4 linked regions of the Niveibacterium microcysteis genome follow. The protein of the gene in region 1 binds, or shares a complex with, the protein of each later gene. Links are inferred from orthologs where the notes say so. Each region holds a gene or a part of one and is shown in the gene's direction. Other genes may lie near its edges. The genes, in order: accD, accB, JY500_RS15755 and accC.

Region 1 (3,610 bases):
CCGTCGCAGCGCGCTATGGGATGGAGTGCTTCGTCTACATGGGCTCGGAAGACGTTAAGCGCCAGGCTGCCAACGTCTACCGGATGAAGCTGCTGGGTGCCACCGTGATTCCGGTGGAGTCGGGCTCAAAGACGCTTAAGGATGCGATGAACGAGGCAATGCGTGACTGGGTCACGAACGTTGCCGACACGTTCTACATTATTGGTACCGTAGCGGGCCCACACCCCTACCCGATGATGGTCCGCGACTTCCAGTCGATTATCGGCCGCGAGGCTATCGACCAGATGCAGGAAGACTTCGGACGCCAGCCGGATGCGGTCATCGCTTGCGTTGGCGGTGGTTCGAACGCGATGGGCATTTTCCATCCTTACATTCCGCATCCATCGGTGAAGCTGATCGGTGTAGAGGCCGCCGGTGATGGCATCGAAACCGGCCGTCACGCTGCGTCGCTATCGGCGGGTACCCCGGGTGTTTTGCACGGCAACCGCACCTACCTGCTGCAGGATCCGAACGGCCAGATCATCGAAACGCATTCGATTTCGGCGGGACTGGATTATCCAGGCGTTGGCCCGGAGCACGCGTGGCTCAAGGATACGACCCGCGCCGAATATGTCGGTGTTACCGATGCCGAAGCCCTGCACGCCTTCCACACGCTGTGCCGCATGGAAGGCATCATCCCGGCGCTGGAATCGTCCCATGCAATCGCCCATGCAATGCGGCTTGCGCCGACGCTGCCGAAGGAAAAGCTCCTGCTGGTGAACCTCTCGGGTCGCGGTGACAAGGATATGCATACCGTCGCCGAGAAGTCCGGCATCAAATTCTGATGCGCTTGCCCACACATTGAAGCCTTCGATACCTACAGCATGTCCAGAATAAAGACCGTCTTTGACCGACTCGGTGCAGAGCAGCGCACCGCGCTGATCCCCTACATTGCCGCGGGGGATCCCTCGCCCGCGGAGACGCTTCCCTTGATGCATGCCCTGGTTGCCGGCGGCGCCGACGTGATTGAGCTTGGGGTGCCGTTTTCCGATCCGATGGCTGATGGGCCCACGATTCAGCGTGCCGCGGAGCGCGCACTGAAACACGGCGTTTCGCTGCGTGATGTGCTCGCGACGGTAAAGGCCTTCCGCACGACTGACACAGCCACGCCCGTGGTGCTGATGGGCTATGCCAATCCGATCGAAGCGATGGGTGTCGAGCGATTCGTAGCGGCAGCGGCTGAGGCCGGGGTCGATGGCGTGCTGGTCGTCGACTATCCTCCCGAGGAGGCGACGGACTTTGCAAACACGCTCAAGGCCGCAGGCCTGGATCCGATCTTCCTGCTTGCCCCGACCTCGACCGACGCGCGCATGGCCGGTGTTGCGAACATCGGCAGCGGATACGCTTACTACGTCTCCCTCAAGGGCGTTACCGGCGCTGGCCATCTGGATATTGGGGATGTCGTGTCGCGTATTCCCAATCTGAAGGCGCGCTTGGGAATGCCGGTAGGTGTTGGTTTCGGCATCCGCGATGCGGCTTCTGCCCGCGCGATCGGTGCGGTGGCCGATGCAGTCGTGATTGGTAGTCGTGTGATTGAAGAAATCGAACGCGCACCCGCGGGTGAAGCCCCCCAACGTGTGCGAGCGTTCCTGTCGGAAATTCGCTTGGCACTCGATGAACCTGTCGTGGAGTCCGCCCGATGAGCTGGTTGAACAAGCTGCTTCCTCCCAAGATCAAGCGCGACGCGCCGTCTCGCAAGTCGATTCCTGAAGGCCTGTGGAGCAAGTGCGAGGTCTGCGAGGCGGTCCTGTACCGCTCCGACCTCGAAGGCAATCAGCATGTCTGCCCGAAGTGCGGGCACCACAAGCGTTTGCGTGCACGCGCACGTCTGGATCTTCTGCTCGATCCGGACGCACGGTTTGAGATTGGCGCAGAGGTCGTGCCGGTCGATCCGCTTAAGTTCAAGGACAGCAAGCGTTATCCTGATCGCTTGTCGGCAGCGAACGATGAGACGGGCGAGGGCGATGCCCTTGTCGTCATGCAAGGGGCGATCAAGAGCGTGCCTTGCGTTGTCGCCGTCTTCGAGTTCGATTTCATGGGCGGCTCGATGGGCTCTGTGGTGGGCGAGCGCTTTGTGCGTGGCGTGACCGCTGCGCTTGAGCAGGGTGTGCCTTTCATCTGCTTCACCGCCTCGGGCGGTGCGCGGATGCAGGAGGGGCTTTTCTCGCTGATGCAGATGGCTAAGACGACTGCGTCACTCACCCGACTGTCTGAACGCCAGCTGCCGTTCATCACCGTGCTCACCGACCCGACGATGGGCGGCGTTTCGGCCAGCTTTGCCTTTGTTGGTGACGTCGTGATTGGCGAGCCGGGAGCCCTGATCGGCTTTGCCGGGCCGCGCGTGATCGAGCAAACGGTGCGCGAGAAGTTGCCGGAAGGCTTCCAGCGTTCTGAGTTCCTGCTCGAGAAGGGCGCGATCGACATGATTGTGGATCGCCGTGCCTTGCGCGACGAATTGGCCGATCTGCTGTCGTTGCTGACGCGTCAAAGCGCACCGAACTAAGAGCCGCATTCCTTCGCGATGGTATCGAAGTCCCTGTCGGACTGGCTCGACTATGCCGAGCGCCAGCACGTCAATGCAATCGAGCTCGGTCTGGATCGTGTCAGGGCGGTCGCCGCTGCCCTCGGCGTGCGGCAAACCTGTCCGGTCATCCTGGTAGGTGGCACGAACGGAAAGGGCTCAACCTGCGCGATGCTGGAGGCTATCCTCCGCGCTGCCGGCTATCGCGTCGGTTTGTATACGTCCCCACATCTGGTTCGATACACCGAGCGCATCCGGATCAACGGCGCCGAGGTCTCAGAGGAGGCGCTGTGCGAGGCCTTTGCCGAAATCGACAGCGCGCGCGGTGAGACGCCGCTTACCTACTTCGAGATCGGGACCCTTGCTGCATGGCAGGTTTTCAGCAAGTCCTCGCTCGATGTAATCATTCTTGAAGTCGGCATGGGCGGCCGCCTGGATGCGGTCAACGTGTTCGAGCCGGACTGTTCGATCGTGACCGGCGTGGCGATTGATCACACCGACTTCCTCGGCACAACGCGCGAACAGATCGGTTACGAGAAGGCTGGCATTTTTCGCCCAGCTCGGCCGGCCATTTGCTCCGATCCGAATCCGCCGGAGTCCCTCGTCAAACACGCGCGCTTGATCGGAGCCGATCTGCGACTGATCGGCCGTGATTTCTCGTACAAGGGTGATCGGCAGCAATGGAGTTTTGTCGGGCGGTCGATGAATCGCAACTCGCTGGCCTACCCCGCCCTGAGGGGGGCCAACCAGCTGCTCAATGCGTCGGCGGTGCTGGCAGCGCTCGAGACGCTCGCGGACCGTTTGCCGGTTTCAATGCAGGCTGTTCGCGAAGGCCTGCTGCATGTGGAGCTGACAGGGCGATTCCAGGTTCTGCCGGGGCGACCGACCGTGATTCTTGATGTCGCCCACAATCCACAGTCGATCGGCGTGTTGGCGGAGAACATCTCCAATCTCGGCTACGCGCCTGAGACCTATGCGGTTGTGGGGATGTTGTCGGACAAGGATGTGGTCGGTTCGATCTCCTTGATCGCCCGTCGCGTCGATCACTGG
Region 2 (3,329 bases), 2.2 Mb from region 1 along the record:
AACCGCCTGCGAGGTCATGCGGCTGCTCGCCCCCTGGCGCCCCGCCCTGACCGGCGCGGTGCTCGACGGCTCGGCGAATGGATTCTCGGAAGTCGAAATCGACCTGTTCGCCGACAGCGCCAAGGAAGTCGAGATCTTCCTGCTGAACCAGGCGCTCGACTATGAACACCGCGAAGTGCGCCGGCCAGGCCCGGAGTCGCCCGAGGCGATCCTCGCGTTTGAATGGGACGAAGTGCCGGTCAAGCTCTGCGTGTTCGGCCCGCTGGCGGAACGCATTCCGCGCCGCAACGGTTCGGACCGCGCCAAGCTGCCCGCAGTGGAAGCCCTGCTCACTTCACCGGCACAGCGCGAAGAATGAACCCCACCACTCGACGCGCCCTCGCAGCGGCGCTGATCATCGGTGTATCCGCCATTGCCGGCTACGCGGGCTGGCGCACCCAGCGCCATGTCGACCAAGCAACACCCGCACCGAAAATCAGCGACAGCGCACTCCGGCAGCTGATGGCATTGCAACTGCCCGACTCGGACGGCCGACCTCAGGCCCTCCAGCAATGGCAGGGCAAAGTGCTCGTCATCAACTTCTGGGCGACCTGGTGCCCACCCTGCCGCAAGGAAATGCCCTTGCTGGATGCGGCGCAACGCAAATGGGCGGACAAGGGTGTGCAAATCGTTGGCATCGGCATCGACGAAGCCGACGCGATTCACAACTATGCAGTCACGAACAAGCTTGCGTTCCCGCTGCTGGTCGGCGGCGCGGAACTGGTCGACCTCACCGTCGCGCTCGGCAACGCAGCGCAAGGACTTCCGTTTTCAGTCGTGATCGGGCCAGACGGCCGCGTTGCACAAACCAAGCTCGGTGCATTCAAGGACGATGCGCTGGAGAAACTGCTGCAGGAACTCGCCCCGCGTTGATCTGGCGGCCGCCGCGCTTGCAAAGTGCGGCATCGAGTGGCATCGTGCAGCGAACTCGCCGCATGAGGCTGGCCGACTATTTTCGTCGGTTCCTGCCTCGACGGTAGTCATCTTCGTCGATTTCCGGCAAACTTGTCGGTTATGGCGACCTCCAATCGCAAATCGAAGCGCACTTCTGCTGCACCGCCGCAGCGCCGCATCCTCGTGCTGCACGGGCCGAACCTGAACCTGCTCGGCACGCGCGAGCCGGAGGTGTACGGCCGCACGACGCTGGCGGACATCCACGACATGCTCTCGGCGCGCTCGCGTGCCGATGGCGTGCTGCTCGAATCCTTCCAGAGCAATCACGAAGGCGAGCTGATCGACCGTGTACAAGCTGCGCGCAGCGAAGGGATCGACTTCATCCTGATCAATCCGGGTGGTTACACCCACACCAGCGTCGCGTTGCGCGACGCTTTCTCCGCGGTGCAGATCCCGTTCATCGAGGTGCACCTGTCGAACATTCACGCCCGCGAGCCTTTCCGGCATCACTCCTATTTTTCGGAGATCGCGGTGGGCGTGATTTGCGGACTCGGCGCCCAGGGCTACGCGCTCGCGCTCGAGTACGCACTCAACCGCATTCGCGAAAACTAAGCCGTCACCGCCTCCCCAGACAAATGGCGGGCCGGCATCCACGTGAGGGAGCAATAAATTGGACCTGAGAAAACTCAAGAAGCTGATCGACCTCGTCCAGGAGTCAGGCATTTCTGAACTGGAAGTGACCGAGGGCGAAGAAAAAGTCCGCATCGCGAAGCATCTCGGCGCACCGAGTGGTGCCGCCCCGGCACAGTACTACGCGGCGCCGGCCCCGGTTGCCGCAGCACCGGCACCGGCCGCACCCGCCGCGCCGGCAGAAGCCGCGCAGCCGGACGGCCATGTCGTCAAGTCACCGATGGTCGGCACCTTCTATCGGACCTCGGCCCCCGGAGCGAAACCCTTCGTCGAGCTCGGTCAGTCGGTTTCGAGCGGCGACACGCTGTGCATCATCGAGGCGATGAAACTGATGAACGAGATCGAGTCCGATGCAACGGGCACGATCAAGGCGATCCTGGTCGAAAACGGCCAGCCGGTCGAATACGGCCAGCCGCTGTTCGTGATCGGTTAAGGGTTCGGGCGCGAGCCCTTCCCCCTACCGACCCTATTCACCTTTCACGGACACTGCCTCATGTTTGAAAAAGTCCTGATTGCCAACCGGGGCGAGATCGCGCTGCGCGTGTTGCGCGCCTGCCGCGAGCTTGGCATCCGCACGGTTGCAGTGCACTCCGAGGCCGACATCTCGGCCAAGTACGTCAAGCTGGCCGATGAGTCGGTCTGCATTGGCCCGGCCGCCTCGGCGCAGAGCTATCTGAACGTGCCGGCGATCATCGCCGCCGCGGAAGTGACCGACGCCGAAGCAATTCACCCGGGTTACGGCTTCCTGTCGGAAAACGCCGATTTCGCTGAGCGCGTCGAAAAATCCGGCTTCGTGTTCATCGGTCCGCGCCCCGACACCATCCGCCTGATGGGCGACAAGGTTTCGGCCAAGCAGGCGATGATCGAAGCAGGCGTGCCTTGCGTGCCCGGTTCGGGCGGCGCACTGCCGGACGACCCGAAGGAAATCACCAAGATCGCCCGCGCGATCGGCTTCCCGGTCATCATCAAGGCGGCCGGTGGTGGCGGTGGCCGCGGCATGCGCGTGGTGCATACAGAAGGCGCGCTGATCCAGTCGGTTACGATGACCCGTACCGAAGCACAGGCGGCCTTCAGCAACCCGACCGTCTACATGGAAAAGTATCTGGAGAATCCGCGCCACGTGGAGATCCAGATCCTCGCCGATCAGCACGGCAATGCGATCTACCTTGGCGAGCGCGATTGCTCGATGCAGCGCCGCCACCAGAAGGTGATCGAAGAAGCGCCTGCGCCCGGCATCGATCGCAAGCTGATCGAAAAGGTCGGCAAGAGCTGTGTCGACGCCTGCAAGCGCATCGGCTATCGCGGCGCCGGCACCTTCGAGTTCCTGTACGAGAACGGCGAGTTCTTCTTCATCGAGATGAACACCCGCGTTCAGGTGGAGCACCCGGTGACCGAGATGATCACCGGCATCGACATCGTGCAGGAGCAGATCCGCGTCGCATTTGGCGAGAAGCTGCGCTATACGCAGAAGGACGTCGTACTGCGCGGTCACGCGATGGAGTGCCGCATCAACGCCGAAGACCCGTTCAAGTTCACGCCGTCTCCCGGCAAGATCACCAACTGGCACACGCCGGGCGGCCCCGGTATCCGCGTGGACTCGCATGTGTACAACGGCTACACGATCCCGCCGAACTACGATTCGATGATCGGCAAGGTGATTTCGTACGGCGACACACGCGAGCAGGCAATCCGCCGGTTGCGCATCG
Region 3 (3,406 bases), 610 kb from region 1 along the record:
GTCGCAGTGCGCTTGCTGCGGGCAGCCAGCGCCGCCCAGCGCTGGGATGCGCTTCGTTATGGCCCCTATGATCCGAACCACTGGCGGCGCTGCGGCCAGGCCTATCTGGCCGCGGCCCAGCACAATCTGCTTGAACAACCGGTGCGGCTGCGCAGCAACCGGCAAACCGAAACAACCACGGCACGCGAGTACCTGCGCACGGTTGCCTTTGCCACCGCCGCGATGGACGAACTGGACGAGCGCCAGATCCTGCTCGCCGGCCACGTAATCCACTACGTGCTGGGCACGCTTCGCCTGACCGAAACACCCGAGCGCGACAGCGTCTTCTGGGTGGACCCGGCGCTGGCACAAAGCCCGGTGCGGATGGCTCGGCAGCCGCAAGCAAGCCCGACTGTGCGCTACTTCAGCGGCGGCTCAACACTCGACGCGCTGTTCGAAATGGAGCTGATGGTGCGCGGCGGTACGCTGCCGCCGGCCCTCGGCGTCGAACCGGATGACGCGCCGCACCTCGGCCCCTTGCTGCGCCACTTTGCCCGCCACTGGTCGGAAGAGCCGCCTGTGCGGCGCCATCGGCGCCACGCCCTGCCGGGCCAGCTGCATGTGATCGAGGGCCTCGAACCGCTCGCTGAACTTCTGTCGGGCAAGGCCAGCGCTCAGATGAGCCTGTGGGAACAGCGCGACGCCAGCCTGCACGGCATCGGCCTGACCTTGCCGGTCGACGAACGCAGCCGCCTGCGCGTCGGCGCGCTGCTCGGCCTGCACTCGCACGACGGCACGCGCTGGCTCGCCGGTATCGTCCGGCGGATGCAGCATTTGTCGGACAACACGCTGCACGTCGGCGTCGAAGTCATTTCCTGGCATCCGATGGCTGCACATGCCGACGATGGCGCGCAAAACGTGCGGGTGCTGTTGCTCGACCCCCTGCACCGCGACGCCACGATCCGCCTTGCGGTGCCCCTGCCCGGCGTACGGCCGGGCGCGCCACTCTTCCTGCTGGGGCAGAACAAGGCCCTCAAGCTGCTGCCCGGCGAGCTGATCGAACGCGGCGCCGACCACGAAATCCGCAGCTACCAGGTGGCCGCCTCCTGAAAGCGGCACCAAATCAACTGCTTCAGCAGCAACGGAATATCCCTGCGAGCCCATCGGGTACAATCGCCCACCTTTCAAAAAGCGGTATGGCATGAAAATCACTGCCCTCGACTTCGAGCAACCGATCGCGGAGCTTGAAACCAAGATCGAAGAGTTGCGCTTCGTACAGGACGACTCCGCGGTGGACATCTCCGAGGAAATCGCCCGCCTTGAAGTCAAGCGCCAAGCGCTGACCAAGGACATCTACGCCAAGCTCACGCCCTGGCAGATCGCGATGGTCGCGCGCCACCCCCAGCGCCCCTACACGCTGGATTACGTGCAGCACCTGTTCACCGACTTCAAGGAATTGCACGGCGATCGCAACTTTGCCGATGACAAGGCAATCGTCGGCGGCATGGCACGCTTCAATGGCACGCCGTGCATGGTGATCGGCCACCAGAAGGGGCGCGACACCAAGGAAAAGATCCTGCGCAACTTCGGCATGCCGCGCCCCGAGGGCTACCGCAAGGCGGAGCGCCTGATGCGGCTCGCCGAAAAGTTCGGCCTGCCGATCTTCACCTTCGTCGACACCCCCGGCGCTTACCCTGGCATCGACGCGGAAGAGCGCGGCCAGTCCGAGGCGATCGGCCGAAACCTCTATGTGATGGCCGAGCTGAAGGTGCCGCTGATTGCCACCATCATCGGTGAAGGTGGCTCGGGCGGTGCGCTGGCCATCGCAGTGGGCGACCAGTTGTTGATGCTGCAGTACTCGACCTACTCGGTGATCTCGCCCGAGGGTTGTGCGTCGATTCTTTGGAAGAGCGCCGACAAGGCGCCCGACGCCGCCGAGACCATGGGTATCACCGCGTCGCGCCTCAAGTCGCTCGGCCTGATCGACAAGGTCGTCAACGAGCCGGTCGGCGGCGCCCACCGCGACCACCGCGCCATGGCGCAGAGCCTCAAGCGCGCGCTGGCCGATGCACTGCGCCAAGTCGCTGACCTGCCGACCAATGAACTGCTGGAACAGCGTTACCAGAAGATCATGAGCTACGGCCGCTTCAAGGAGCAGGCGGTTGCCTGATCCAGAGCGGCCAAAGGCGCCCGGCACTCCGGGCGCCGTGCCGCTTGTCGAACACTTTCGCTTGCGCCTGGCCCGGCTTACACAGCCCGGCCAAACCCTCACCGCCGCATTCAGTGGCGGGCTTGATTCCACCGTACTGCTGCATCTGCTCGCACGCTGGGCGCCCACGCTCGGGCTCACGCTGCGCGCCGCCCATGTGCATCACGGCCTGCAAGCCAGCGCCGACGCATGGGCCGCGCACTGCGGCGACGTTTGCGACAGGCTGGGCGTGCCGCTGACGACCCTGCGAGTCAAGGTCGATACCACACAGGGCATCGGCATCGAGGCCGCAGCCCGCGCAGCCCGCCACGCCGCGCTGCGCGAACTCGGCGGCGACTGGCTGGTGCTAGCACACCATCGCGGCGACCAAGCCGAGACCCTGCTGCACCGCCTGAGCCGCGGCTCAGGCGTACACGGCGCCGCCGCGATGCGCGAAGCGGATCAGCGCGGCGGCCCGCCCGGCCTTCTGCGTCCGCTGCTCGACACCCCGCGTTCCGAACTGCTCGCCTGGGCGCAAGCGGAGCAACTCTGCTGGATTGAAGACCCGAGCAACGCCGACACGCACTTCAGCCGCAATTTCATCCGCCATGCACTCCTCGCCCCGCTGAGCACCCGCTTTCCCGGAGCCGAGGCGGCACTCGCGCGGGCGGCGGGGCATTTCGATGAAGCTGCCGGCCTGCTCGACGAACTCGCCGCCATCGACCACGCGCATGTTGCAAGCACTCGCGGCGCATCGCGCGCGGCTCTGCTCTCCCTGAGCGATGCGCGCCTGCGCAACCTGCTGCGCGCGCGGCTTGCCGCACAGGGTTACGCAGCCCCCGACACCGATCAACTCACCGAAGCGCTGCGCCAGTTGCGCTGCGCAACGAGCCCCTGGCGTGCCGGTTTTGGCGCCTGGGCATTGTGTGTCGAAGACGATGACGTCTGGTTCGAGCGCGCGCCCGTACCCCATGCCGGCCCGGATTGCGTCTGGCAGGGTGAGGCGCTGCTGCATTGGGGTTGCGTCGAGTTGCACTTCGAGCAAACGAGCACGGCGGGCCTACAGCTGACACCCGGCGACCTGACGCTCTCGGCGCGCCGTGGCGGCGAACGTCTGCGGCCGCACGCAGCGCGCCCGGCGCGCGACCTGAAAACCCTGGGCCGCGACGCGGGCGTGCCGCCATGGTGGCGCACAGCCTTGCCGGTGTTCCGCCAAGCGGGCCAAGTGGTCGGTTGGGG
Region 4 (3,589 bases), 2.2 Mb from region 1 along the record:
CTTCATCCTGATCAATCCGGGTGGTTACACCCACACCAGCGTCGCGTTGCGCGACGCTTTCTCCGCGGTGCAGATCCCGTTCATCGAGGTGCACCTGTCGAACATTCACGCCCGCGAGCCTTTCCGGCATCACTCCTATTTTTCGGAGATCGCGGTGGGCGTGATTTGCGGACTCGGCGCCCAGGGCTACGCGCTCGCGCTCGAGTACGCACTCAACCGCATTCGCGAAAACTAAGCCGTCACCGCCTCCCCAGACAAATGGCGGGCCGGCATCCACGTGAGGGAGCAATAAATTGGACCTGAGAAAACTCAAGAAGCTGATCGACCTCGTCCAGGAGTCAGGCATTTCTGAACTGGAAGTGACCGAGGGCGAAGAAAAAGTCCGCATCGCGAAGCATCTCGGCGCACCGAGTGGTGCCGCCCCGGCACAGTACTACGCGGCGCCGGCCCCGGTTGCCGCAGCACCGGCACCGGCCGCACCCGCCGCGCCGGCAGAAGCCGCGCAGCCGGACGGCCATGTCGTCAAGTCACCGATGGTCGGCACCTTCTATCGGACCTCGGCCCCCGGAGCGAAACCCTTCGTCGAGCTCGGTCAGTCGGTTTCGAGCGGCGACACGCTGTGCATCATCGAGGCGATGAAACTGATGAACGAGATCGAGTCCGATGCAACGGGCACGATCAAGGCGATCCTGGTCGAAAACGGCCAGCCGGTCGAATACGGCCAGCCGCTGTTCGTGATCGGTTAAGGGTTCGGGCGCGAGCCCTTCCCCCTACCGACCCTATTCACCTTTCACGGACACTGCCTCATGTTTGAAAAAGTCCTGATTGCCAACCGGGGCGAGATCGCGCTGCGCGTGTTGCGCGCCTGCCGCGAGCTTGGCATCCGCACGGTTGCAGTGCACTCCGAGGCCGACATCTCGGCCAAGTACGTCAAGCTGGCCGATGAGTCGGTCTGCATTGGCCCGGCCGCCTCGGCGCAGAGCTATCTGAACGTGCCGGCGATCATCGCCGCCGCGGAAGTGACCGACGCCGAAGCAATTCACCCGGGTTACGGCTTCCTGTCGGAAAACGCCGATTTCGCTGAGCGCGTCGAAAAATCCGGCTTCGTGTTCATCGGTCCGCGCCCCGACACCATCCGCCTGATGGGCGACAAGGTTTCGGCCAAGCAGGCGATGATCGAAGCAGGCGTGCCTTGCGTGCCCGGTTCGGGCGGCGCACTGCCGGACGACCCGAAGGAAATCACCAAGATCGCCCGCGCGATCGGCTTCCCGGTCATCATCAAGGCGGCCGGTGGTGGCGGTGGCCGCGGCATGCGCGTGGTGCATACAGAAGGCGCGCTGATCCAGTCGGTTACGATGACCCGTACCGAAGCACAGGCGGCCTTCAGCAACCCGACCGTCTACATGGAAAAGTATCTGGAGAATCCGCGCCACGTGGAGATCCAGATCCTCGCCGATCAGCACGGCAATGCGATCTACCTTGGCGAGCGCGATTGCTCGATGCAGCGCCGCCACCAGAAGGTGATCGAAGAAGCGCCTGCGCCCGGCATCGATCGCAAGCTGATCGAAAAGGTCGGCAAGAGCTGTGTCGACGCCTGCAAGCGCATCGGCTATCGCGGCGCCGGCACCTTCGAGTTCCTGTACGAGAACGGCGAGTTCTTCTTCATCGAGATGAACACCCGCGTTCAGGTGGAGCACCCGGTGACCGAGATGATCACCGGCATCGACATCGTGCAGGAGCAGATCCGCGTCGCATTTGGCGAGAAGCTGCGCTATACGCAGAAGGACGTCGTACTGCGCGGTCACGCGATGGAGTGCCGCATCAACGCCGAAGACCCGTTCAAGTTCACGCCGTCTCCCGGCAAGATCACCAACTGGCACACGCCGGGCGGCCCCGGTATCCGCGTGGACTCGCATGTGTACAACGGCTACACGATCCCGCCGAACTACGATTCGATGATCGGCAAGGTGATTTCGTACGGCGACACACGCGAGCAGGCAATCCGCCGGTTGCGCATCGCGCTGTCCGAGATGCTGGTCGAAGGCATCAAGACCAACATTCCGCTGCACCAGGAACTGCTGCATGACGGCAACTTCATGCGCGGCGGCACCAGCATTCACTATCTCGAAGCGAAGCTGGCGAAGAAAGACTGAGGAACACGACGATGTGGCTGCAGGTTGCCGTTCAGGCGGATGAAGCGCATGCGGAAACGCTTTCCGAAGCGCTGATGGACGCGGGAGCGTTGTCGGTGTCGATCGATGACGCCGATGCCGGCACGCCTGACGAGGTGCCGCAGTTCGGCGAGCCGGGCCATCCGGCCCAGCCCTTGTGGCAACACAGCCGCGTCGTCGCGTTGTTCGATCGTGATGTCGAGCTGGCGGTAGCGCTCGCCGAAGCGGCGGCGCAGGCCGGCCTCGATGCGGTACCGCCATTCACCGTCGAAGAGGTCGCCGAACAAGACTGGGTGCGTCTGACGCAAAGCCAGTTCGATCCGATCGAGATCGATCCCCGCCTGTGGATCGTGCCGTCGTGGCATGTGGCACCGAACCCTGACGCGATCAACATCGAGATGGATCCGGGCCTCGCATTCGGCACCGGCTCGCACCCGACCACCCGACTGTGCCTGCAGTGGGTGCTCGACAACATTCCCGCCGGCTGCAGCGTGCTCGACTACGGCTGCGGCTCCGGCATCCTCGCGATCGCGGCGGCCAAGGTCGGCGCGGGCAAGGTTGTCGGCATCGACATCGACGAACGCGCGCTCGAAAGCACGCGCGACAACGCCGAGCGCAACGGCGTGTCGATCGAGGTGGTGCATAGCGGCACACCGGTTACGGCCCGCTACGACCGCGTGATCGCGAACATTCTGACCAACCCGCTGTGCGTGCTCGCCCCCGCCATTGCGGCCTGTGTCGCAGACGGCGGCAAGCTGGTGCTCTCCGGCGTGCTGGAACCACAAGCCGAGCAGGTCATCGCCGCATACGCCCCCTACATCGCGCTCAAAGTCGGCGCGACACATGAGGGCTGGGTGCGCCTGGAGGGTCAGCGCTAATGCTGATGACGCGCTGCCCGCACTGCGGCACCGCGTTCCGGGTCAAACCCGAGCAGCTCCGCGCGCGCGGCGGGCGGGTGCGCTGCGGCCACTGCCAAGCCCCCTTCTCTGCGCTCGAATCCCTGATCGATTCGCCGCCGGCGCCGCAAGGCACCGAGGATGCGAACACCGAAGCGGCGGTCACGACCTCGCCCGCGACGCCCGCGAGTACACCTGCACCTGCACCTGCACCTGCACCTGCACCTGCACCTGCACCTGCCAGCGTGACGCCGTCGCCCGCGGTTGTGACAACGCCTCCGCGCGTCGCCGCGCCAGTCGAGCCGCCGAAAGCGCCACTCGCGGTGAACTCGGCACTCGCCACACATCGCACCAGTTCCTGGGCCGGCACCTCGGCCACCGAGATCGTTCCGCCGATGCCGGAGCTCGATCCCGCCGCGCCGCGACGCAGCAGCTACGAGCTCGATTTCGACCTCGATGCCGACGTGCCCGCGACCGCCACGCCGGCCCCCGTTGCGCCACCCGCCACGGCCGACTTCATCC

The links.
Region 2: the proteins of accD (region 1) and accB are in contact, whole or in part, in a solved structure (PDB 8UXZ), measured with the Escherichia coli proteins. The link is inferred for Niveibacterium microcysteis from one-to-one orthologs.
Region 3: the proteins of accD (region 1) and JY500_RS15755 are in contact, whole or in part, in a solved structure (PDB 8UXZ), measured with the Escherichia coli proteins. The link is inferred for Niveibacterium microcysteis from one-to-one orthologs.
Region 4: the proteins of accD (region 1) and accC are in contact, whole or in part, in a solved structure (PDB 8UXZ), measured with the Escherichia coli proteins. The link is inferred for Niveibacterium microcysteis from one-to-one orthologs.

What each region holds. Positions count from the first base shown.
Region 1 is NZ_CP071060.1:2,853,794-2,857,403, reverse strand. What follows is about bases 611-3,610. They hold accD (acetyl-CoA carboxylase, carboxyltransferase subunit beta), read left to right. Parts: upstream 611-1,678; coding sequence 1,679-2,542; downstream 2,543-3,610. Other genes in these bases: folC (bifunctional tetrahydrofolate synthase/dihydrofolate synthase), read left to right, coding at 2,561-3,610; trpA (tryptophan synthase subunit alpha), read left to right, coding at 864-1,682; trpB (tryptophan synthase subunit beta), read left to right, coding at 611-824. Also shown: more of trpB, read left to right, coding at 1-610.
Region 2 is NZ_CP071060.1:612,251-615,579, reverse strand. What follows is about bases 611-3,329. They hold accB (acetyl-CoA carboxylase biotin carboxyl carrier protein), read left to right. Parts: upstream 611-1,603; coding sequence 1,604-2,056; downstream 2,057-3,329. Other genes in these bases: accC (acetyl-CoA carboxylase biotin carboxylase subunit), read left to right, coding at 2,117-3,329; aroQ (type II 3-dehydroquinate dehydratase), read left to right, coding at 1,054-1,545; JY500_RS02815 (peroxiredoxin family protein), read left to right, coding at 611-912. Outside these bases: JY500_RS02820 (hypothetical protein), read left to right, coding at 1-358; more of JY500_RS02815, read left to right, coding at 355-610. UniProt on the Escherichia coli protein: This protein is a component of the acetyl coenzyme A carboxylase complex; first, biotin carboxylase catalyzes the carboxylation of the carrier protein and then the transcarboxylase transfers the carboxyl group to form malonyl-CoA.
Region 3 is NZ_CP071060.1:3,466,322-3,469,727, forward strand. The notes cover bases 369-3,164. They hold JY500_RS15755 (acetyl-CoA carboxylase carboxyltransferase subunit alpha), read left to right. Parts: upstream 369-1,180; coding sequence 1,181-2,149; downstream 2,150-3,164. Other genes in these bases: JY500_RS15750 (cytochrome P450 family protein), read left to right, coding at 369-1,089; tilS (tRNA lysidine(34) synthetase TilS), read left to right, coding at 2,142-3,164. Outside these bases: more of JY500_RS15750, read left to right, coding at 1-368; more of tilS, read left to right, coding at 3,165-3,406. UniProt on the Escherichia coli protein: Component of the acetyl coenzyme A carboxylase (ACC) complex. First, biotin carboxylase catalyzes the carboxylation of biotin on its carrier protein (BCCP) and then the CO(2) group is transferred by the carboxyltransferase to acetyl-CoA to form malonyl-CoA.
Region 4 is NZ_CP071060.1:610,681-614,269, reverse strand. The notes cover bases 1-2,979. They hold accC (acetyl-CoA carboxylase biotin carboxylase subunit), read left to right. Parts: upstream 1-806; coding sequence 807-2,153; downstream 2,154-2,979. Other genes in these bases: prmA (50S ribosomal protein L11 methyltransferase), read left to right, coding at 2,165-2,979; accB (acetyl-CoA carboxylase biotin carboxyl carrier protein), read left to right, coding at 294-746; aroQ (type II 3-dehydroquinate dehydratase), read left to right, coding at 1-235. In the rest of the region: more of prmA, read left to right, coding at 2,980-3,049; JY500_RS02790 (DUF3426 domain-containing protein), read left to right, coding at 3,049-3,589. UniProt on the Escherichia coli protein: This protein is a component of the acetyl coenzyme A carboxylase complex; first, biotin carboxylase catalyzes the carboxylation of the carrier protein and then the transcarboxylase transfers the carboxyl group to form malonyl-CoA.